4 regions of the Flexivirga oryzae genome follow, and region 1 is predicted to be linked to each of the others. Evidence: riboswitches for the same ligand, from Rfam matches in the RefSeq annotation. Region 1 holds a riboswitch; each other region holds the start of a gene.
What was found. Region 1 has a riboswitch for S-adenosylmethionine ahead of FHU39_RS02340 (aminotransferase class V-fold PLP-dependent enzyme). Riboswitches for the same ligand answer to the same signal wherever they lie in the genome.
Positions count from the first base shown of each region.

Region 2: linked by a shared signal. The riboswitch ahead of metX (homoserine O-acetyltransferase MetX) and the one ahead of FHU39_RS02340 (aminotransferase class V-fold PLP-dependent enzyme) in region 1 are both predicted to bind S-adenosylmethionine.
Region 3: linked by a shared signal. The riboswitch ahead of FHU39_RS11070 (amino acid ABC transporter permease) and the one ahead of FHU39_RS02340 (aminotransferase class V-fold PLP-dependent enzyme) in region 1 are both predicted to bind S-adenosylmethionine.
Region 4: linked by a shared signal. The riboswitch ahead of FHU39_RS21570 (amino acid ABC transporter permease) and the one ahead of FHU39_RS02340 (aminotransferase class V-fold PLP-dependent enzyme) in region 1 are both predicted to bind S-adenosylmethionine.

Region 1 is NZ_JACHVQ010000001.1:492,755-496,958, forward strand. Features, by position in the region: gene FHU39_RS02335 (LysM peptidoglycan-binding domain-containing protein) at 1-520, opposite strand, end outside; gene FHU39_RS02340 (aminotransferase class V-fold PLP-dependent enzyme) at 947-2,317, opposite strand; SAM riboswitch class IV at 2,370-2,483, opposite strand; gene FHU39_RS02345 (FtsK/SpoIIIE family DNA translocase) at 3,052-4,204, shown strand, end outside.
Region 2 is NZ_JACHVQ010000001.1:612,394-616,597, forward strand. Features, by position in the region: gene FHU39_RS02835 (EcsC family protein) at 1-60, shown strand, start outside; gene FHU39_RS02840 (YkvA family protein) at 62-430, shown strand; gene FHU39_RS02845 (DUF4192 domain-containing protein) at 530-1,561, shown strand; SAM riboswitch class IV at 1,658-1,790, shown strand; gene metX (homoserine O-acetyltransferase MetX) at 1,823-2,980, shown strand; gene FHU39_RS02855 (universal stress protein) at 3,083-3,463, shown strand; gene FHU39_RS02860 (RNA polymerase sigma factor) at 3,796-4,204, shown strand, end outside.
Region 3 is NZ_JACHVQ010000001.1:2,345,041-2,349,244, forward strand. Features, by position in the region: gene FHU39_RS11060 (transporter substrate-binding domain-containing protein) at 1-451, opposite strand, end outside; gene FHU39_RS11065 (amino acid ABC transporter ATP-binding protein) at 502-1,323, opposite strand; gene FHU39_RS11070 (amino acid ABC transporter permease) at 1,320-2,309, opposite strand; SAM riboswitch class IV at 2,350-2,463, opposite strand; gene FHU39_RS11075 (class I SAM-dependent RNA methyltransferase) at 2,535-3,914, opposite strand; gene FHU39_RS11080 (APC family permease) at 3,911-4,204, opposite strand, start outside.
Region 4 is NZ_JACHVQ010000005.1:132,958-137,161, forward strand. Features, by position in the region: partial or broken gene FHU39_RS25140 (LLM class flavin-dependent oxidoreductase) at 1-192, opposite strand, end outside; gene FHU39_RS21560 (LLM class flavin-dependent oxidoreductase) at 212-1,390, opposite strand; SAM riboswitch class IV at 1,460-1,570, opposite strand; gene FHU39_RS21565 (Rrf2 family transcriptional regulator) at 1,676-2,164, opposite strand; SAM riboswitch class IV at 2,269-2,386, shown strand; gene FHU39_RS21570 (amino acid ABC transporter permease) at 2,482-3,468, shown strand; gene FHU39_RS21575 (amino acid ABC transporter ATP-binding protein) at 3,465-4,204, shown strand, end outside.

The sequences.
Region 1 (4,204 bases):
TCTGCTTCGGCGCGGTGACGGTGGGGCGCGTGTTGGAGCGCGACACCTTCGGCGCGGTGTAGGTCCTCTTCGGCGCGGTATAGGTCTTCTTGGGCGCCGTGTAGGTGGGCGTCGACGCCTTCGGTGCCGGTGCCGGCGTCGTGGCGGGCGCACCGCCACGGGTCAGGCCCGCGCGCACCGAGCAGACCGGCCAGGCGCCGGGGCCCTGCGAAGCGAGCACCTTCTCGGCGATGGCGATCTGCGCCGACTTGCTGGCCAGGTTGGCGTTGTACGCGTAAGCGCCGCCGCCGTAGCCGATCCAGGTCTGGTGCGTGAACTGCAGGCCACCGTAGAAACCGTTGCCGGTGTTGATGGCCCAGTTGCCACCGCTCTCACAGGCGGCGACGGCGTCCCAGGTGCTCCACGAGGCGGCGTGCGCGTCACTCGCGGTGGCGACGCCGGCTGCGGCGAGGGCTGCGGCGGCGGCAACCCCGATGCCGGCGACGCGGGTCTTGCGGCTGATGTTCGTGCTGAGGTCCATTGATTCCTCTCCTGACGTGCGCTTGCGGGGTTAGCTGTCGGGTCGGGCTGTCAGGTGCCCGGCAGGCCAGGAGGCCTGCTCTCACCCCAAGGCCGTGGCACGGCCGAAGTTGGGTTCCCCGTCCTCGTCGGGCCTCCGGGACCGTCCCGGGCTTCGATGGCCGCTCGACGAGGTTGTGCGCAGCGGGCCACAGGCCAAGACCGGAACTGTGCCGGGTTGCACGGCTCCGGGGATGGATCTGACCTTCGCCAGGGGACGAGGTTTGAACCACCGATGTTCGAAGCTACGTGGTCCGGCGACGATTTCCAAGTTCAGTCGTGACCATTTCGTGACTTTTTTGGGAAGTGTTGCGAAGGTCACAGGAAATCGTGTCGCGTGCGTCACATTCGTCACGGCGCCCACCGCCGGGTATGCCGCCCCGGCGCGTCACCAGGGCAGTGGTTCGGCCAGATCCCGGGGGTCTGCCGGTGCGGACCAGCCGTCGCCGGTGTGCACGTAGGACAGCGCGGGTCCGTGCTCGACCAGCCGGCGCACGGCCGACACCAACCGGTCGACGTGTTCGCCGGTGGTCGCCAGGCCGAGGCTGGCGCGGATCGCGGTGGCATCGTCGCCGGCGATCGCGTCACACAGCAGGTGGGCGCAGAACCGGCCGTCCCGCACGGCGATGGCGTGCTCGTCCGCGAGCACCTGGGAGACCAGTGACGGTTCGTAACCGTCGACGGTGAACGTCACGACACCGACGTTGGGCCGGTCGCCCAGCGCCGCCAGGATCCGCACGCCGGGGATGGCGGCGAGGCCCGCGTGCAGGCGTGCGTACAGCTGCGCCTCGTGCGCGGCGATGGTCGTGCGGTTCGAGCGCAGGGTGGCGCAGGCGGCCGCGATCGCGACGGCGCCGACCGCGTTCGGGGTGCCGCCCTCGTGCCGGGCCGGACCGCGGTGCCACTGGGTGTGGTCGCGGTGGACCCGGGCGGTCGCGCCACCGGCCGGCAGGTAGGGGTCCGCGGCGTCCAGCCAGTCGGTGCGGCCGGCGAGCACGCCTGCGCCATACGGGGCATAGAGCTTGTGACCGGAGAAGGCCACCCAGTCGACGCCCAGGGCGGCGATGTCGAGCGCGACGTGGGGTGCGTACTGCGCGGCATCGAGCACCGTCCGGGCGCCGAACTCCTGTGCCACTGCGACGAGTTCGGCCACCGGCCAGATCTCACCGGTGACGTTGCAGGCACCGGTGATGACGACCAGGTTGGTGGTCGAGGGGGAGTGCTGCAGTGCTTCGCGCAGCAGCTGCGCGGCGTGCGGGGTGCTGGTCGGCACCGGCAGCCGGGTGGTGCGCGACCCCGGCCAGGGGAGCACGGCGGCGTGGTGTGCGGACTCCCAGGCGAAGACCTGTGCGTCCTGCGGGACGCAGTGCGCGAGCAACCGCAGCGCGTCGGTGGTGTTGCGGGTGAAGACGACCTGGTCGTCGGCGCGTGCCCCGACGAAGTCGGCCACCTCGGCCCGGGCCGCCTCGAACCAGCCGGTCGTGACGCGGCTGGCGTAGCCCGCACCGCGATGCACCGAGCCGTAGCGTCGCTGGACCTTGGTGACCGCGTCGGCCACCTGCAGCAGCGCCGGGGTGGTCGCACCGTGGTCGAAGTTGGCGTAGTCGGTGACGGTCCGGTGCACCGTCGGGACGCCGAGGTCGGCGGAGATGGTCTGCGGCAGGCCCTCGCCGGAGCGCTTCGGGGCGGGTGCGGTGGTCTCCGGGATGCCGAACCGGTGCTGGGCAGTGTCCTGCCGGGGGTCGATGGTGATGCTCAAGGTGCTGCTCCTTCGTCGATCCAGGGATCGACGATGGCGCAAGTGCAGGGCCGATCCGCGCTTGCCGGCGTGTCTGCACGTCGGCCCGGTCGTCACCCGGAGCACCCCACCGCGGTTGGAGGGTTGCCGCTCAGCTAGCCGGGGCTTGACGCTGAGACTCGTGACCTGGTGGCAAATGTAGCCGAACCCGGGTGGTCGGCGTCAACCCGGGGGCGTGCCGGAGTCGCCACTGGGGCGACGTATGGCCGGGTATGGCGGCCCGGGGCGTGCCGGAGTCCCCACTGGGGCGACGTATGCCCGGGTGTGGTGGCCCGGGGCGTGCGGGAGTCGCCACTGGGGGGAGTTATGACCGGAAATGCGGCGAGGGGCGTGCCGGAGTCGCCCCTGGGGCGAGCTATGACCGGGAAACCGGCCCGGGGCGTGCGGGAGTCCCCACTGGGGCGACGTATGCCCGGGGAAGGCGCCGCCCGACCGAGCGGCGTGTTTCGTATGAGGCTGGTGGGACTCTCGCGTACGGTGTTTGGGTGCCTACTCGTTCGTCATCGTCGCAGGCGACCACGCGTGCGACCCGGAGCAAATCCGGGTCCAGCGGGTCCGGCTCGCGTTCCCGGCCGTCGTCCGGACGCAGTTCCACGCGCCCACCTGCGAAGAAGTCGCCGGCCAAGGCACGGTCCGGCGGCAAGCCCGCGAGCGGTGGCCTGCCGCTGCCGTTGCGCGCCGCGAAGGGCACCTGGATGGGTGTCGCGCACGTCGCAGGGGGCGCGGCCCGTCGGGTCGGGCACTCCGCGCGCGACCTCGAGCCGGAGTTGCGGCGCGACGGCCTCGGCTTCGCGCTGGTCGCGGCCGCCATCATCATCGCCGCGCGCGAGTGGTGGGGGCTGACCGGAGCGGTCGGCGACGTCATACACGCGATCGTCGCCGGGACCTTCGGGCTCGGCGCGCTCGTGCTGCCGCTGGTGCTGGTCCTGATCGGCGTGCACCTCATGCGCTCACCGCGCGGTGACCAGGGCACCAACCGGGTGATGGTCGGCCTCGCGCTCTTCGCGATCGCGGTGTGCGGCATCACCAGCATCGCCAAGGACATCCCCCAGCCGAGCCAGACCAAGGCGCTGCGCGGGGCCGGCGGCATCGTCGGTTTCATGGCCAGCAGTCCGTTGGTCGCGGCGGTGCACACGGTCGGCGCGATGGCGCTGCTGGCGATCCTGTTGATCTTCAGCGTGCTGGTGATGACGGCGACACCGGTCTCGATGATCCCGGCCCGACTGATGATGCTGCGCGCGCGCCTCTTCGAGCACGGCGGGCCGGGCTCGGACGACGACGAGCCGGTCGACGCCGTCGCCCAGGACCTGCACGGCGACCAGATCGACGGCGGGAAGCGCAAGCGTCGGCGCAAGCCGAAGAAGGACGAGTCGGACGACCCCGGTCTCGACGGCGACGAACCGTTCGAGCAGGCGGCGACCGTCGTCCCGCGACGCACCAAGAGCGGCCGGGTGCTGCGCCCCGGCGAGAAGGACCCCGGCGACAGCGAGGTCTTCGACGTCGACTGCGACACCCCGCCCAGCACGACTCCGGAGGCCCGGCCGGCCGCCGACGCACGTGCGGTGCCGCTGCCCGGCACCAAGGGCGCACCGCCGGAGTCGGTCGCCGTGGCACCGCTGCAGGCACCCCCGACCACCCCGCTGCCGCAGCGGGTCGAGCAACTCCAGCTCGCCGGCGACGTCACCTACACGCTGCCCTCGAACGAAGTGCTGAAGCCCGGCACCACGCCGAAGGCACGCTCGGCCGCCAACGACCGCGTGGTCGAGGCGCTGACCCAGACACTGGACTCGTTCGGTGTCGACGCCCAGGTCACCGGCTTCAGCCGTGGCCCGACCGTCACCCGCTACG
Region 2 (4,204 bases), 120 kb from region 1:
AAGGGTGCCCGGAAGGAATTCCCGCCCACCGAGCGACTGCTGCGCGCCGGGGGACGTTGACATGCCGCGCCTGCCGAGCGTGCGGTGGGCCGCGATGCGGCGCATCTCCGATGCGCTGCAGGAAGCGATCGAGCCGGGTGGGCCGACGATCACCACCCGGGTCGCGTGCCTGCCGCGGATGACCAAGGCGGTCGCGCGCGGCGAATACACCGGCGTCAGCGCGGGGCACCTTGCGTTGCTGGCGGCGGCCGCCGCGTATGTCGTCTCGCCGATCGACCTTTTGCCCGAGGCCCTGGTCGGGGTGGTGGGGCTGGCCGACGACGCCGTGGTGCTGGCCTGGCTGGCGAGCACGCTCACCCGCGACACCGACCGTTTCCTGGAATGGGAGCAGCGGCGCGGCGACACGATCAAGGGCGAGCGGCTGTCCTGACCGCGGCCGTCCACATCCCCCTGCCGGGGTGAGTCGCCCTCCCCAGGCGGTATGACGGGCGCTGTCCGGCCACCCGGCCGCCGTCGCACGCTGCGGTGCATGACCTCCAGCGTGCACGGCATCGGCGAGATCGTCGCCTACCTGCCCTACAACCTCGGCTTCGTCCCCCGGCACTGTCTTGTCGTGATCGGCATCCGCGCCGGGCACATCTGCCTCACCGCCCGGTGCGACCGGCCCACCAGCGCCGAGGTCCCCGACGTGGTCGCGCACGTCGTGACCACGTTCGCGCGCAGCGACCCGGACGAGGTCCTGGTGGTCTGTTACGACGGGCTCGGTGCCGCGGACCGGCTCTTCGTGCTGGAGCTGGGCGACTCGCTGCGCGCGATCTCGGCAGACATCTCGCACGTCCTGCTCGTCCAGAACGGGGTGGCGCGGTGGCGTGCCGAGCAGTGTTCCTGTGACATCTGTCCGCGGGAGTGGGCGCCGGTGCCGCCCGCGATCGACGTCGCGCCGGTGGCCGAGCGGGTCGCGCGTGGTGTGGTCCCGGCCGAGCACCGCGCCGACCTGGTTCGACGGCTCGAGGTCCGGCACCCGCTCGTCGCCCGCGCCGTCGAGGCACGGATCACCGCCGGGGAGCCGTTGCCGATCGACACCGCGCAGGCGCTGCCCCGGGTCATGCTCGACGGCCTGACCCCGGTCCACGCGGTGCCGGTCGACACGCTCGCGGCCGCGACCGTCGCCGTCGGCTCGATCACGATCCGCGACCAGGTGCTGTCCTGGCTGATGCCCGACTTCCTGCCCGGGGAGCTGATCGACGTGGACGCGCCGATCGATCCGCACCACCTGGGCCTGCCACCCATGTGGTTGCGGGAGGTCGACTCGTTCGACGATCCGGTGGCGACCCTCGGTCAACGACTGGAGGACTGGGTGGCATGCATCCCACCGCCCCGCAGTGTGCCGGTGCTGATGCTGCTCGCCGGCATCCGCTGGACCAGCGGCAACGGCGCGCTGGCCTCGATCGCGGTCGCACGGGCGCTCGAGATCGACCGGCACTGCCGTCTCGCGCTGCTTTTCGCGCAGGCGCTGAACGCCGGGCTGCGTCCGGGCGACGGTGAACAGCGACCGGCCTGACACCACCGGGGCGCGGACCGGCGAACGCTGCCCGCCCCGTGAGACGCACCCGGCGACCACTTCGACGTGGTCCCGCGATTTTGCTACCGTCATACCCGTCATGAGTCCCAGCGTCCGCTGATTTCGGCGGACACAGCCCCGGCTGGCTGGGCGGCAACCCTCCACCGCGGTGGGGTGCCCCGGGTGAGGACAAGGTCGACCGCACCATGCGGTTCGGCAAGCGCGGGGCCACCTGGCCCCTTGGGGCTCGAGGAGTGGCAGGTGACCGTCATACACCCGGCGACGCGATGGTGTGCACCGCCGCACGACGCGAATCCCGACGCGCGCGCGATCCGGTTGACCGACGTCGTCCTGGAGAGCGGCAAGGTCCTGCCCGAGGTCGTCGTCACGTTCCAGACCTGGGGACGTCTCGCACCCGGAGCCGACAACGCGGTCCTCGTCGAGCACGCGCTCACCGGCGACTCCCACGTCGAGGGCGAGGCGGGTCCCGGCCAGCCGACGCCCGGCTGGTGGCCCGGGCTGATCGGTCCCGGCCGGCCGCTGGACACCGACGAGTTGTTCGTCGTCGCGATGAACGTGCTCGGCGGCTGCCGCGGCACCACCGGACCCGGTTCGATCGCCCCCGACGGGAAGCCGTGGGGTTCGCGTTTCCCGCGAACCACGATCCGTGACCAGGTGACGGTCGAGGCGGCCGTCGCGAACGAGCTGGGCATCGACGCCTGGTTCCTGGTGCTCGGCGGGTCCATGGGCGGTATGCGCGCCGTCGAATGGGCCGCCGGCCACCCGGACCGGACCCGGTCGGCGCTCATCCTGGCCAGCGCCGCCCACGCGACCGCCGACCAGATCGCCTGGGGCCAGGCACAGAACCTCGCCATCACGTCCGACCCGGACTTCGTCGGCGGCGACTACTACGGCACCGGCCGGTTCCCGGCCGCCGGCCTGGGGATCGCCCGCCGCATCGCGCACACGACCTACCGCAGCGCCGACGAGCTCAACGACCGCTTCGGCACGCGTGCCCAGGTCGGCGAGGACCCGTTGTGTGACGGCCGGTTCGCGGTCGAGAGCTATCTGGACCACCAGGCGGGGAAACTCGTCGGGCGCTTCGACGCGGGTGCCTACGTGCAGCTCACCGCCGCCATGGCCACCCATGACGTGACCCGTGGGCGGGGGAGCCTGGTGGAGGTTCTCGGCTCCTACCAGGGGCTGCTGCGGGTCGCGGCCGTCGACACCGACCGGCTCTTCCCGGCGGCGCTGTCCGAGGAGATGGTTGCGGCATACGGACGAGGGCACGTCCGGATGATGCGCTCGGGTCACGGACACGACGGTTTCCTCATCGAGACCGAGCAGGTGGGTGCCATCGTGACCGAGACGGTGGCGGACGCCCGTGGACACCGATGGCCGGTGCGCGCAGCCGGCTGACGTGACCCAGGTCACCGAACGGCGTGCCCCTGCGTGGCGGCCGTCCGGTAGCGTCGGCGTTACCCCTCGGATCGGGGGTGTGCCGGAAGAGGTGATCGCACAGTGGCTGTCGTCGTGGGATACGTGCCGACCAAGGAGGGCGCGGCGGCGCTGCGGCGCGCGGCATCCGAAGCAGTGGTGCGCGGGACCCCGCTGGTCGTCCTGGACTCGGCCCGTTCCGACGGGGAGGACCAGGCCCCGGACGCACACGCACAACTGGAGGCGCTCGCCGAGCAGGACGTCAGTTACGAGGTCCGCACGGTCGCGCCCGGGCAGGACGCGACCGACGAACTGCTGCGGATCGCCGAGGACGAGTCCGCGGATCTGCTGGTGATCGGGCTGCGGCGCCGGTCACCGGTCGGCAAGCTGATCCTGGGGGCGAACGCGCAGCGGATCCTGCTCGACGCGGCGTGTCCGGTGCTTGCGGTCAAGCCTTCTGAATAGGCCTCAGCGAGGCGGATCTGCCTGCGGCCCAGCAGTTTTCGGGTGCGTGCACACGCCACGCCGAGGGGCGGCGACGGGGCGATGGAATGTTCTGTGCCCAGACTCGTTTTATAATGGTGAGGAAGTGCTCGCGGCCGGGTCGGACCAGCCCGGTTTCGCGATCGCGTCGCAACCCCAACCTCGGTCGGCCGTCCTCCTCGGACGGCAGCGTAGTGATGTCCGTATACCTGCGGGCCGAAAGTCTTGGAAGGTAGTTGGTGGACCCAGTGTCGAAAACCCCCGGAGCCCCGGCCCTGCCGGCGGAATTCGCGCATCCCGCGCTGCAACAGTTGATGGCCGCCGGCCTTGCGAACGGCTCGATCGACAGCACGCAGCTGAAGGATGCACTGGAGGTCAGTGAGATCGCTCCGCAGCGGATGAAGACCGTGCTGCGGGCGCTGGACGAGCAGGGCATCGCGGTGACTCTGGACACCGAGCACGCGGCGCGCGCGGTCGCGACCACGACGACACGACGCGGCACCAGCCAGAAGGCGGCAGCCAAGAGCACCGCGAAGAAGCCGGCGGACGACACGAGCGACGAGAAGCCGGCTGCCAAGAAGGCCGCGGCCAAGAAGGCTCCCGGCGCCTCCGCCGAGGACGAGGCCGCTGCCGAGAAACCGGCCGCCAAGAAGGCGGCGGCGAAGAAGACCACCGCCAAGAAGACCGCCGCCGGCCGCAAGAAGGCCGATGACGACGAGGCCG
Region 3 (4,204 bases), 1.9 Mb from region 1:
CGGTGATGTTGGAGAAGCCGACGTCGGTCTTCCCGCTGTCGATGCCGACGAACAGGTTCTCCCAGGTCGCGTTGGTCACCTCCGGTTTCAGCCCCAGCACCGCCGCGACGAGGCGCCCCAGGTCCGGCTCGGCACCGGTCAGTGTCTGGTGATCCGTGCCGACGTACGCCAGCGGCGGGAACCCGGCCGGCAGGGCACCCTCGCCGATGACGAGCTTCCCGCTCTTGCGCACCGCTGCGGGGAGCTGGGCCCGGATCGATGCGACCGGCTTGACGGTGAGAGTGGCCTCGCGCCCCGCGCCGTTGGAGAGGGCACCGACCACCACCTTCCCGGACCCGGTGGTCTGCGTCGGGGTGGAGGCCGCGCTGCTGGCGCAGCCGGTCGCGGTGGCGATCGCCGCGACCGACAGGAGTCCCACGGCGGTGGAACGTCCCTTGGTGGTTCTGGACATGGCTGTACTCCTCGAGTCGTGACCCGTCGGGTCTGCGAATGGTGTTGCGATCAGGAAGGATCAGAGGGTGTGCCGGCGCCGAGCACGGCGCCGATGAACTGCCGGGTGCGGGCCTTCTGCGGCTCGTCGATGACCAGCTCGGGCGGCCCGGACTCCACGACCTGCCCCTGGTCGAAGAAGACGATCCGGTCGGCGACCTCGCGGGCGAAGGCGATCTCGTGGGTCACCAACACCATCGTGACGTCGTCGGCGGCGCAGTCCCTGATCACCGACAGGACCTCGCCCACCAGCTCCGGGTCGAGGGCCGACGTCGGTTCGTCCAGGAGCAGCACGCTCGGCTCCGGCGCGAGTGCCCGGGCGATCGCCACCCGTTGCTGCTGCCCCCCGGACAGCTGGCGCGGGTAGTGATCGGCCCAGTCGGCCAGGCCGACCCGGTCCAGCAGCCGCAGTCCCGTCTCCCGCGCGTCGGCCCGGGCCAGTCGGCCGGTCGCCCGCGGCGCCGCGACGACGTTCTGCACCGCCGTCAGGTTTCCGAACAGGTTGAAGTTCTGGAAGACGAAGCCGATCCGTCTGCGGTCCCTGCGGGCCTGCCGGTCCCCCACCGCGCGCAGCCGGCCGCCTTCCCGGCGTACGCCGAGCAGCTGCCCGTCGATGCACACGTACCCGCTGTCGAGTTGCTCGAGATTGGCGATGGCACGCAGCAGGGTCGACTTCCCGGACCCGGATGGACCGATCACCGCGACGATCTCGCCCGGTCGGACCGTCAGGTCGACGCCCCGCAGCACGGCGTTGTCGCCATACGACTTGGTCGCGCCGTGCACGGATATCGCCGCGGTTGCTGCCGGAAGACGCTGGGGTGCTTGCTGATTCATCTCGCACCCGCCTTCTGCAGTCGGCGACCGGCCAGCGCCGACCGGACCCGCTGCAGCGGAGTGGGCGGCAGGCTGCGCACGGCACCGCGCGCGTAGAAGCGCTCGACGTAGAACTGGACGACCGAGAGGGCGCTGGTCAGCAGGACGTACCAGACGGTGGCCACGAGCAGCAGCGGCACGATGTCGCCGTTGTAGGTGCTGCCGACCGTCTCGACGGCACCGAAGAGGTCCAGCAGGGACACGTAGTAGACCAGCGAGGTGCTCTTCAGCAGCCCGATGAGCTGGTTGACGTAGGTCGGCACGATCGACCGCAGCGCCTGCGGCAGGACGATGCGGCGGAACTCGTAGCTCTTGGGCACTCCGAGTGCCGCGGCGGCCTCCGTCTGCCCGGTGTCGACGGAGAGCACGCCGCCGCGGACCACCTCGGCGGCGAAGGCCGCCTCGTTCAGGCTCAGCCCGACCACCGCCAGCAGCAGCGGGCCGGCCAGCGAGGCCTCGTCGAAGTGCACGAACTCCGGGCCGAACGGCACCCCGAGACTGAGCGTGCGGTAGAGCGCACCGAAGTTGTACAGGAACAGCAACAGCACGATCAGCGGGATCGAGCGGAAGAACCAGATGTAGCACCAGCTGACGGTCTGCAGCACCGCGTTGCGCGACAGCCGCATGGCAGCCAGCAGCACGCCGCCGACCAGGCCGGCGACCGCACTGAGGGCGGCGACCTCGAGCGTGACCAGCAGTCCCTTCAGGATCACCGGCTGCAGGAACCAGTACGCGAAGCGGTCCCACTGGAAGAACGGGTTGGTCACCAGCGCATTGACGAACTGGGCGACCAGCACCAGGACGACGGCGGCGGCGACCCATCGGCCGGGGCGGCGATGCGGATGGACCCGGTCGTCGACGGAGGACGATGCGGCCACCGGGCCGGGATCTTCGTGCTGCGGCACCGGCTTGCGGCTCGTGCCGCGGCGCCAGGTTGTTGCTGTCATGGACGACTCACAATCCTCGACCGGACGCTTCGGTCCGTCGAGCACGCGCTTACCGACGCCACTACGACGCCGATCAGGTCATCACCTGGAGCACCCCGCCGCGTGGGAGGGTTGCCGGCCAGCAAGCCAGGGCTTGTCGCTGACGCTCATAACCATTCGTTCGGAATCTTATCTACTCTACTTATCCTATGGAAGTAGTAGAGATATGACGTGAGTCACAGCGAGCTAGCCGCGGACGGGCTGCAGGATGGCGACGCACTCCACGTGGTGCGTCATCGGGAAGGCGTCGAACGCGCGCAGCGAGTCGACGTGGTAGCCGGCGTCTGCGGCGTAGGACAGATCGCGGGCGAGCGCCGCCGGGTCGCAGGCGATGTATGCCGCCCGCCGCGGCCCTCGGGCCAGCAGCCGGCCGATCACCTCGCGTCCGGCCCCGGACCGCGGCGGGTCCAGCACGACCAGGTCGACCCGGTCGAGGCGGTCGACGGCGGCCTCCCACCCGGCGCGGCCGATGTCGGCGCGTTCGAGCGAGGCCCGGGGCAGATCCGTCAGGTTGTGCTGCCCGTCGGCCACCGCCCGGGCATCACCCTCGAGGCCCAGCACCCGGCCGGCCGGACCGACCGCCTCGGCGAGGAAGGCGGTGAAGACACCGACCCCGGCATACAGGTCCAGCACCTGCTCCCCCTGCTCGGGCCGCAGGCCGTCCAGCGCGGCGCCGACGAAGGTGGCCGCCGCGCCGGGGTGCACCTGCCAGAAACCACGAGCGGACACGGCGAAGTCGCGCGCGCCGTGGCCCGGCACGGTCACGCGCTCCAGCACGTCCGGGAGATCGTCGCTGGTCTCGATACGCGAACCTCCCCCGCTGCGCTCCTCCGGTCCGCTACTCGACCCGCGAGATGGTGCGCCGCGAGATGGTGCGCGAAGCGGCAGGTCGACGGCGACGACCTCCCCGTTGCCGGCGACCGCCACGTCGACGCCCGTGACGCCGTCCGCGGCGCGCTCCGTCAGCAGGCCGGTCGCGGCGATGTCGGGCACGGCGATCAGGCAGTCGTCGACCGGCACCACGTCGTGCGACCGGTGTTTGCGCAGGCCGAGCCGGCGGTCGGCCGCGACCGCGAACTCCACCCTCGTCCGCCAGCGCAGGCCCTCCTCGTCACCGGGCACCGGCTCGACCGAACCGGACCACTCGAGCCCGGCCAGCCGGCGCAACTGCTCACGCACGACCCTGGCCTTGAGCTCACGACCGAAGGCCGCGGACGTGTGCTGCCAGTCGCAGCCACCGCAGGCGCCCGGACCCGCGAATCGGCATGGTGCGGTGCGGCGTTCGGGCGAGGACTGCAGGATCTGCACCGCGTCCGCGCGCAGGAAACGGGACGCCGACCCGCCGTCGGTCACCTCCGCGATGACCCGCTCCCCCGGCAGCGTGTGCCGGACGAAGACGACCCGGCCGTCGTGCCGGGCCACGCAGTGCCCGCCGTGCGCCACATCTCCGACCTCGAGTTCGAGCCGGGTGCCGACCAGCGAATCACCCTGTGCCGCAGGGCGGGCCGACGTACGGCGTCGGTTCGGCCGGCCACGACGCCGGTTGCGGCCCTGCCCGCCGCTCATCGGCCGCCGCGCCGCACCGAGCCCGGCGCCGGCCCGTCATACCGCATCTCGTGCCCCTGGCTGGACCGCAGCTGCCAGGGCACGCTCGCCACCAGCACGCCCGGGGTGAACAGCAGACGGGACTTCAACCGCAGCGCGGACTGGTTGTGCAGCAGCTGCTCGTACCACTTGCCGACCACGTATTCGGGGATGTAGACCATGACCACGTCGCGCGGACTGTCCCGGCGAACGGTCTTGACGTAGTTGACGATCGGCCGGGTGATCTCCCGGTAGGGCGAGGCGATGATCTT
Region 4 (4,204 bases), on a different contig from region 1:
GCCACGCTGTTCGCGCAACCTCAGACCCTCCGCGAGGAAGAGGAAGTCGAATCTGCCGCGTTCGGCACTCTGCGCGAACTGGCGGAACGATTCGAACTCGATGTGGCTGCCGGCCGCCGGATCGCTCCAGACGGTCGTGTTGTTGACACCGGGGAAGTGGGCGCCGAGATGAACCTGCTTGCGATTGCTCATGATGTGTGGCTCCGTTCGTTCACGCGGCCGCGTAGCGATTTGCCGGTCGTGGGAGCCCGAAATGCTCCCGGAGGGTGGTGGTCGTGTAGCGCGGCCGGAACGCAGTGCGCCGTTGCAGGCTCGGCACCAGTTCCCGGGTGATGCGCTCCAGATCCCGCCCCAGCACGCCGGGGCGCAGGCGGAAACCGTCCAGGCCGGCTGCGGACCACTCAAGGAGCAAATCGGCGAGGTCTTCGCTCGTGCCGACGAACACCGCTGCATCGCTTGCGAACTCAGCACCGGCGAGGTCGTCCAGGGAGTTCTTCCGCTCGGTGGCAGCAGCGGTGGACGCCTCGAGGAAGACCACCAGGTCGGCGAGAACGCGGACCTGTGACGCCTCACGCCCGGCCGCGGTCGTCTGCTGCCTGACCTGGGTTGCGATATCTGCCGCGTGCCGGGAGTCGCGTGGCGTCGTCAGTGCGAGGTCGGCGGCCGCCCCGGCGAGTGCGTAGCCGCGCTCGTCGTGTGCCAGCAGCACGACCGGTGGTTGCCCCTGCGGTGGCCGCGGAGTGATCGAGGGGCCGCGGACGGAGAAGTTCGGGCTTTCGAAATCTATGTAGTGCAAGCGCTCCCGGTCGACGAAGCGACCGGTCGCGGTGTCCCGGATCTCGGCATCGTCCTCCCAGCTGTCCCAGAGTCGCCGTACGACCTCGACGTAGTCGCCGACCTCGCCGAATGCCTCGGCGACAGCGGCCTCGGATGAGCTGCCGTCCAGGACCGGTGCGGTCCGCCGCCCGATGTTGGCGAACTCGCGAGGGTCCCCGCTGGTCCGGACCCGGAGCCCGGCGCGGCCGGTGCTGACGTAGTCGAGTGTGGCGATCGACTTGGAGATGTGGAACGGCTCCGTGTGCGGCGCGATCGCGGTCGGCACCAGGCCGATCCGGTCTGTGACGGGTGCAACCCGCGCTGCGATCAGCGCCGAGTCGAGGTTTCCGTGCACCACGTCGGGTGCTTCACCGTCGACGGCGCGGGTGGCCGCGAAACGGTCGTCGATGGAGACGAAGTCGAGCAACCCGCGCTCGGCCTCCTGCACGAGACCCACCCAGTAGTCCGGACGGAAGAGTCGAGCCGGATCCGCGTCGGGCGTTCGCCAGGCGGCGGGATGCCAGCCCGCCCCGTCGAGAGCGACTGCGAGATGGATCGGATAGTCGTTGGACATCAGCATCACCTTCGTTTCAGATGCGGAGTCGCGAAGTGGTCTCTACCGAAGTCCGGCGGAGTGGACCGGGATTCGCGCTTGCGGCACCGGGCGGCGCCGCCAGGTCATCACCTGGAGCACCCCGCCGCGGTGGAGGGTTGCCGGACAGCCAGCCAGGGCTTGACGCTGTCTCTCGTGACCTGCTGTGAGCCTAACGTGACCCGCGAGCTCTGTCTAATCCATAGCGGTTAAGTAGGATTTAAATCACGTTCGGACCGGATGGGATTCGTCCTGTGTGGAGCTCGCTCAGCGAGGCAGCCAGGCGTCATCGGCGTTTGCGAACCGCCGGACCCGGGCCGGAAATCTGCCCGCGAGCAACTGCGCGAGGCTCACGGTGTCGAGGACGACGCGCATGCTGGAGCGCAGACTGACCCACAGCTCGGGCACATGCGTTGCGGTGCCTTCGTATTCGAGTTCGTGCGGCCGAACGCCGTGTACCTCGGCCAACGGTCCGTCGACGCTGCGAATGATCTCGCCGACGAAGATCTGCGTCGGATCTCGGGTGAGGGTGTAGCCGCCGGCGCAGCCGCGCTGTGTCTGGACGATACCGCTGCGGCGCAGCTGGCTCAGGATCGCCTCGACGAACTTGCGCGGCATGTCCTGGTCGGACACGATCCGGTCGATCGTCATCAGCTGGGGGTAGGTGGCGGCAAGTTCGAGGGCGCTGCGGACCGCGTAGTCGCTGCGTGCGGTGATCTGCACCGACGTCACCTCCTCGGCTCGTTTGGCCCCCACGATAACCGGCGTCGTTCCGTGTGGTCGGGCGCTATATCCCATCAGATGGATAGAGGATCACCAAAAGTTGCCTTAATAAAAATGAGAAGTTATGTTTCTGCTCAGGTGATGAGCGGCAGCGTCAAGCCCTGGCTGGCTGTCCGGCAACCCTCCATCCGCGGCGGGGTGCTCCAGGTGACCACCCGATGGGACTGCGGCCCGCGGCTCCCATAAGCGCGACGGTGCACGGCCGGGAACGGATGGGAGCTGCGGCTCCTCCGGTGTCCGGCGACCATCACGCGACACCCGAGAACGACGAGAGCGTGAGGAAATTCGGAATGGCACAGGTCCTTGCCGACCAGTGGTTGGCACCTCCCGATGCGCAGCGAGCGGACGCCGCCGACCCGATTGCGGCAGACAGCCGGCTGGTGGCCAGACGTCGTCCCGGCCGGTGGGTGGTGGCGGTCGTAGCGATCGTCCTGTTCGCCATGCTGGTCAACACCGTGATCACCAACCCGCGTTTCGAGTGGGATGTTGTCGGTGACTACTTCACGAGTACGGCGATCCTGCGTGGGCTCGTGCTGACGCTCTGGCTCACCGGTGCGGTGATGGTCAGTGGGTACCTGCTGGGTATCGCCCTCGCCGCGCTCCGCCTGTCGGACAACCATGTATTACGCACCGCCTCCTTCGGGTTCGTCTGGTTCGTGCGTTCGGTCCCGCCCCTGGTCCAGTTGCTCTTCTGGTTCGAGATCGCGTCCCTCTACCCGCGACTGTCCTTCGGGATCCCCTTCGGCCCCGAATTCGTCTCGTTCCAGACGGCCCACCTGTTCTCGGCGTTGGCCGCGGCATACGTCGCGCTGACGATCGACGCGGCGGCGTTCGCCTCCGAGATCGTGCGCGGTGGGCTGCTTTCGGTCGATGCCGGCCAGACCGAGGCAGCGCATTCGATCGGTCTGTCCAAGTGGCGCACTTTCCGCCGGGTCGTGCTGCCGCAGGCGATGCCCTCCATCATTCCCGCGTCCGGGAACATGCTCATCGGAATGCTGAAGGCCACGTCGCTGGTGAGCGTGATCGCGGTGCAGGACCTACTCGGCACCACCGAGTTGATCTACAACGACAACTTCAAGGTGATTCCTCTCCTCCTCGTCGCAACGATTTGGTATCTCGTGCTGACCACGGTGCTGTCCATCGGTCAGTTCCTGCTCGAGCGACACTTCGCGCGCGGGAAGCGCGGTGCGACGGGCACTCGATCGTGGGGCCAGCACTGGCTGCAGTCCCTTCCTCTGCTGAGCTACCGGCGCACCGGCAAGGGAGCCTCGTCATGACGACCACGACAACTCAGAGCGTGGATGTACGGATACGTAATCTGCACAAGGCATTCGGGGGCCGGGAGGTTCTCTCGGGCATCGACCTCGACATACCTGCCGGGAGCGTCACCGCGATCATCGGGCCGTCCGGATCGGGCAAGTCGACGTTGCTGCGGTGCATCAACCACCTCGAACGCCCGGACGCCGGTTATGTGCAGGTCGGCGGCGAGATCATCGGCTACCGACCGGAGGGTGGCAAGCTGCGCGAACGCAGCTCGCGTGACGTGGCCCGGCAACGCGCATCCATCGGAATGGTCTTCCAGCAGTTCAACCTCTTCGGCCACCGGACGGCGGCCCAGAACATCGCCGAAGGCCAACTCGCGGCCGGCGTCGGATCGGCGGCCGCCCGTCGACGCTCGGCCGAGCTGCTCGCCCGTGTCGGCCTCGCCGGCCGCGAGGGTGCCTACCCGAGCGAGCTTTCCGGCGGACAGCAACAGCGCGTGGCGATCGCGCGGGCGCTCGCTCGCGACCCACGGCTGATCCTGTTCGACGAACCGACCAGCGCACTGGACCCGGAACTCGTGGGCGAAGTGCTCGCTGTCGTGAAGCAGCTCGCGACCACGGGAATCACGATGGCAATCGTCACGCACGAGATCGGCTTCGCCCGTGAGGTCGCAGATCAACTTGTCTTCCTCGACGGGGGACAGATCGTGGCACAGGGTCCACCCACCGAAGTCCTGGACCACACAGACAA